Rhodopirellula baltica SH 1: one gene and its partner. Each later gene encodes a partner of the first gene's protein in a complex. Links are inferred from orthologs where the notes say so. Each region holds a gene or a part of one and is shown on either strand. Other genes may lie near its edges. The genes, in order: trxA and RB_RS14755.

Region 1 (3,005 bases):
GTCTTACGCTCAATCGACTGGCCTAACCTCTGCCGACCCGTCTCGCTTCGCGAAGGGTTTGGATTTGATGCGTCGGCGATGGTTCTTGCAGCAGTGCGGACTTGGTTTGGGGCACATCGCCCTGACGACCTTGATGGCCGAGGCTGGGGATTTGGAATTGGCAGGTCCGGATCGATCGTCGGTGAATCCCATGGCACCGAAGTCGCCGCATTTTCCCGCGAAAATCAAGAACGTCATTTTGTTATTCATGGGCGGCGGACCCAGTCAGTTCGAGATGTTCGACTACAAACCGGAATTAGAACGACTCGATGGAACCCTGCCTCCAGCGGAGTTGCTGGATGGTTACCGTGCCGCGTTCATCAATCCCAACTCCAAGTTGTTGGGACCCAAGTTCAAGTTTGAAAAGAAGGGCTCAGCTGGCACGCACATCAGCGAATTGCTGCCTCATACCGCCGGTGTGCTGGATGACATTTGTTTGATTCGGTCCATGAAGACCGACGCGTTCAATCATGCTCCGGCGCAATTGATGATGAGCACTGGCTCGCAGCAATTTGGTCGTCCGAGCATGGGATCCTGGACCACCTATGGGCTCGGCAGCGAGTCTCGCGATTTGCCGGCTTATGTCGTGTTCAACAGCGGTAAAAAGGGGCCCAGTGCCGGATCGGGGAACTGGAATTCGGGCTTCTTGCCATCGTTGCACTCCGGGGTGGAGTTCCGGAGCAGCGGTGACCCGGTACTGTATCTGTCCAACCCACCCGGCATGAGCGATTGGTCACAGCGTCAATCTTTGCAGACCGTCAACGAACTGAACCGGCGCCGCTTGGACGTCGTGGGTGATCCGGAAATTGCCACTCGGATCAACGGCTATGAGATGGCGTATCGGATGCAATCGAGTGCGCCCGAAGCGATGGCTCTGTCCGATGAGCCGGAACACATGTTGAAGTTATACGGTGCAGAGCCAGGCAAGATGTCGTTCGCAAACAATTGTTTGTTGGCTCGACGTTTGGTCCAACGAGGCGTCCGCTTTGTGCAGTTGTTCCATGAGTCATGGGACCAGCACGGTGGTTTGACGGGAGGCTTGAAGCAGAATTGCGGTGACACCGATCAGGCGTGCGCCGCTTTGGTGAAGGACCTGAAGCAACAAGGCATGCTGGATGAAACGCTGGTGATTTGGGGTGGTGAGTTTGGCCGCACCCCCATGGTCCAAGGCGGCAACGACGGTCGCGATCACCATCCCAATTCGTTCAGCATGTGGATGGCCGGCGGCGGATTGAAACCCGGTTTGGCTTACGGGCAAACTGATGAACTTGGGTTTGATGTCGCAGAGAACCCGGTTCACGTTCATGATTTGCACGCAACCATTTTGCACTTGCTGGGGTTCGACCACAAACAACTGACTTATCGTTTTCAAGGTCGTGACTACCGCCTGACCGATGTGCACGGTGAGTTGGTTCACGACATCTTGGCGTGATCCAGATCTTCGCATGAACGAGAGAATCCAAGTGTGACGCTAAGTTCGGCGGGCGCATGAAAAAACCTCGCGGTTCTTTGAAACGCGAGGTTGGTTGGATTCGTCGGAGCGAATTCAGCTGACCGAAGTCAGGGCGTCTTGCAAAGCGGCTTTCGGGCGAACACCAACGAAGGTGTCAGCGATCTCGCCGTTCTTGAACAGCAACAATGTTGGGATGCTGTTGATGCCGAACTTTTGAGCGGCACCTGGGTTATCGTCGATGTTGACTTTGCCAATCTTGACGCCAGGATTTTCCGAAGCCAGTTCGTCGATCATGGGTGCAATTTGACGGCAAGGACCACACCATGGAGCCCAAAAGTCAACCAGCACAGGGCTGTCGCTTTTGAGGACTTCGGAATCGAAATTGTCGTCGTTGAATTCTTTGACTGCTTCTGAGGCCATGGCTAAGGTCCTTGAACGTAACGGTGTTGTTGGAGGAGTGATTTTAGAACCCGTTGGCAAACTGTCAATTTGCCTACCGGGTGTTTTAGGGTCTCTGGGACAACCAGCCGCTGGGAGCGATTTCAGCCGTGATCTACGAAGTGAAACGCGTCGATTCGGGTGGGAGCGTCCTAGATATGAAATGCCCATTTTTGATGAAGGCTCGCCAAATCGGTTTTTGCGGGCCCGTAAAACGGTGCTTTGCAAGCTAAATGGAATGCAAAGCCTGCGCCAACTGCCCGAGAATGATCGCGGTCGCGCCCCAGACGTGCACCGAACCATGGTGAAACGCGGGTGCCGCGAAAGTCAATTGACCGGCGACAGTGTCGGGTTGAGTCGCGGATCGAAGCGATTTGGTTTGCTGGATCATGTCAATTTGACATGCTTTATCAGCCTCCAACTGCCGAGACGTCGCGACGGGAGTTTGTTGCAGGACCGCCTGAATTGGGAAATCAATTACCTCATCGACTTCACCAGGATCGGGCTGCCAATCTTGATTGGGCGGATCGATCACGAATACGATCGGTGTGACCAAATTGTCGCTGGCGTAGACATATTGGCGAGGCAAATTGCCACAGCACCGATGCACGTGGGCTGAACCGCCGAGTTCTTCTTCGAATTCTCGCAGCGCGGCACGCGGTGGTGTTTCGCCGCGTTCGATGCGGCCGCCGGGAAAACAGATCTGGCCTCCGTGATGTCGCAACGTCGTGGGACGCCGGGTCAACGGAATGGTCCATTCGCCGCTGGCAGGGTCTCGAAACAAGCAAACTGCCACGGCAGCATGACGTGAAGAACATCGGTGTGGTCCACGATGGCGACCGTAGGCCAGATGCGGAGCCATCTCGCAACCGAAGTCTCGGTTCAGCGACCACGGCGGCAGAGCTTGGACCGTCGACGGTGTCGAATCGCTCGGCAGCAGTTGCTGCGTCAGTTCATCGGCCAGCTGATTTACATCTTTTGGCAGATCGCTCGTCAGTGGGACCGCCGTGGATGTGTGGGTTGCCGGTGACATGGATCGCGGGCTCAACACCGAAGGCTTCATTGGGAGGTTACG
Region 2 (3,262 bases), 2.7 Mb from region 1 along the record:
CTGTTCTACGACTTTCGTCCACCGAGTGCCGGTGTTTACCCGAGAACCAAAAACGATATTGAGCGAGACCGCAACGGGGAAAAGGAATCGGGGAAGTACTACCGCTTGATGGTTGATCACGTGAAGTCGGTGCTCAGTGACATCGAACGCGTTGTTCCATCCTACCAATCCGATCAGGGCTACGAGCTGGCGGGTTTCGTTTGGTTCCAAGGTTGGAATGATGTTGTCAATCGAGACGTTTATCCGCGACTTCCCGCCGATTCTGAGCAGAACCGTTTCGAGAAATATTCCGAATGGATGGCGGACTTCATTCGTGACGTGCGATCGGATCTGAACGCTGCGGAATTGCCGTTTGTGATCGGCGTGATGGGAGTCGATGGTGAGCACCCGAGTTCGGATCATCAGCAATTCCGAGATGCGATGGCGGCTCCCGCGAAGCTTGACGAGTTTCGCGGCAATGTGGTCGCGGTGCCGACGGGGCCATACTGGGACGACAAGCTGGGGGCGATCGCGAGCAAGTTCGCGGAGGTGCGACAGAAGTCGTATCAATTGCGAACGAAGCAACGGGGGCATGAGAATCACGACGGCTCGATGTCTGAAGAACAGCAAGCCGAATTCATGCGAGAGTTTGAACGCGAATTGATTTCCGAAGAGGAACTCGCGTTATGGAAACGCGGCGCGTCGAACGCCGGGTACCACTATCTGGGCTGCGGAAAAACGATGGCCCAGATCGGCGAAGCGTTTGCGATGGCGATGTTGGAGTTGCAAGGCAGCTCCAGTGGTTCGTCCAACTAGCGCTGCGACATTCCAACGTAAGCACGTGAGCGGGAGTCATGGGGCTTGATCACGTAGCGGCGTCTCTCCGAGACGGTGTCATTTGCGAGTCTCAGAGAAACTCGCCTACGTGAGGTTCTACCTGATCATTCCTGCCGACCTGCTTCGGAGCATTGAAGTTGCGTTTTTGCGTTGACCATTGAACCCAGACTTCACGCTGAAAACCCGAAGCTGACCAGCCGATTGATTGAATCCCACCCAAAGCGTCAGCGAGGGACCGCGTCCATTTTCCTCGAATAGCCAACCGCCAAATTCAATTCTTAGGTCAGTGATGGGCGAGCTTCGCTCGTTCCGGTCGTTTCCTCGTGCTCGACCAAGAAGCGTTCCGCATCGAGAGCCGCCATGCATCCGGTTCCGGCGGAAGTGATTGCTTGACGGTAGTAGTCGTCTGCGACATCGCCGGCAGCGAAAACACCATTGACGGACGTGTTCGTTCGAAACGCCTTGGTCCACTGGATGTAGCCTTCGCTGTTCATTTCGACCGCACCGTCCAAGAACGAAGTGTTGGGTGTGTGGCCGATGGCGACGAACATACCGCCAACCTTCAGTTCACGAGTCGATCCGTCGACGGTGTCTTTCAGACGCAAGCCATTGACCAGCTTTTCATCACCGAGGACTTCTTCCACAACGGTGTTCCAAAGGATCTCGATGTTGGGGTGATTGATCGCACGATCTTGCATGACCTTGCTGGCCCGCATTTGATCGCGACGAACGAGCAGGTAGATCTTGTCGGCACCTTTCAGATTGGCCAGGTAGGTGGCTTCTTCGACCGCGGAGTCACCACCGCCGACAACGGCCAATGGTTTGCTGCGGTAGACCGGCAGTGCACCATCGCAAACAGCACAGGCGCTGACGCCCTTGTTCTTGTAAAGCTCTTCGCTGGGTAAACCCAAGTAGTTCGCTCGAGCACCGGTGGCGATAATCACCGTGTGAGCTTGAACTGGATCGCCCGAGGCGGGATACAGCGTGTGCGGTGGTCCTGAGAAATCGACGCGTTCGATATCGTCACCAACCACCCGTGTGCCGAAGTTCAACGCTTGTTGTTTCATCAACTCCATCAGTTCGACGCCTTGCACGGCGTAGTGCGGTTGGCCGTCCTTTTCGTGTCCTTCGGGAGCCATCGGCAGGTTCCAGTGTCGATCTTTGTCGACGGCGGATTCCACGAATGCGCGGACGTTGCCTGCGGGGAAACCTGCGAAGTTTTCAATTTCGGTGGTGTAGGCAAGCTGCCCCAAAGGGATCATTTCCGGTTTGACCGTGCCCTCGTAAAGAACGGGATCCAGATTCGCTCGAGCCGCATAGATGGCCGCCGACCAACCTGCCGGCCCGCTGCCGATGATGATCGTCTTTTCGATTTTGGAGGGGGCATTTCCGTTGCTGGAAGCAGAGCTCATGATTCAGTCTTGATGGGTGAGTGGTCGCGAATGCGAAATGGTCTCGATTGGGCCTGCGGCATCGTTCGGAGCCCACACGTTTCGCGTATTATAGGGGCCGAATTCGAATCGACGACCGGCCAGTGGCAGGAATTCCGCCGGGAACGATTGGGATTTGCGATTCGGTTCCGTCATTGCGCCTCGGTCGGTCTGGCCGCATCGCAGCGATCGGCGGACCGATTGGGAGAACGGGAGACCGTGAAAGTCGCGTCCTTCCCACTGAAGAATGGCGAGTTCCTGCCCTGCACCGCCGGGAAACCCCGTTTACTCGCGAACAGCCCTCGCCACTTACCCCTCGCCATCTATCTCTTGTCTGCTCCCGCCGTTCATCCCCACCTTTGCCCGCCGTCTGATTACTCCGTATGAGCACTCTTGTCATTGCGATCCTGTCGATGGTCGCGTTTGTCGTCGCCTACCACACCTATGGTCGCTATCTCGCCACGAAGTTGTTTCGTCTGAGTGGTGACGAACCGATGCCCAGCGTTTCGTTGCGGGATGACGTCGACTTTGTGCCAACGGATCGGTCGATTGTTTTTGGCCATCATTTCACCAGCATCGCTGGGACGGGCCCAATCGTTGGGCCAGCACTGGCGGTTTTTTGGGGATGGTTGCCGGCGTTGCTTTGGGTTGTGTTCGGCTCCATTTTGATCGGCGGCGTGCACGACCTGGCCGCTTTGGTGATTTCGATTCGAAATCGAGGTGAGTCGATCGGGCAGGCAGCGGGGCGATTGATATCGCCACGAGCCAAGGTTCTGTTCTTGATTGTCTTGGCATTGGCACTGTCGATTGTTTTGGCCGTGTTCGGGTTGGTGATCGCGAACATATTCAAGCTGTATCCCGAATCGGTTTTGTCTGTTTGGACGGCGATGCCGGTGGCGGCGTTCATCGGTTGGGCGGTGATTCGGCGCGGAGGCAATTTGGTTCTGCCGTGTTTGATTGGCCTCGGAATTCTCTATCTGACGGTTTATTTGGGAACGACGACGTTGCCGTTGGAT

Evidence for each region.
Region 2: the proteins of trxA (region 1) and RB_RS14755 are in contact, whole or in part, in a crystal structure (PDB 1F6M), measured with the Escherichia coli proteins. The link is inferred for Rhodopirellula baltica SH 1 from one-to-one orthologs.

What each region holds. Positions count from the first base shown.
Region 1 is NC_005027.1:6,561,193-6,564,197, forward strand. What follows is about bases 250-2,925. They hold trxA (thioredoxin), read right to left. Parts: upstream 1,913-2,925; coding sequence 1,586-1,912; downstream 250-1,585. Other genes in these bases: RB_RS25265 (DUF1501 domain-containing protein), read left to right, coding at 250-1,471; RB_RS25275 (NUDIX hydrolase), read right to left, coding at 2,160-2,925. Outside these bases: more of RB_RS25265, read left to right, coding at 1-249; more of RB_RS25275, read right to left, coding at 2,926-2,993. UniProt on the Escherichia coli protein: Participates in various redox reactions through the reversible oxidation of its active center dithiol to a disulfide and catalyzes dithiol-disulfide exchange reactions.
Region 2 is NC_005027.1:3,831,017-3,834,278, reverse strand. Bases 162-3,094 are described here. They hold RB_RS14755 (thioredoxin-disulfide reductase), read right to left. Parts: upstream 2,229-3,094; coding sequence 1,095-2,228; downstream 162-1,094. Other genes in these bases: RB_RS14750 (carbon starvation CstA family protein), read left to right, coding at 2,630-3,094; RB_RS14760 (sialate O-acetylesterase), read left to right, coding at 162-795. Also shown: more of RB_RS14760, read left to right, coding at 1-161; more of RB_RS14750, read left to right, coding at 3,095-3,262.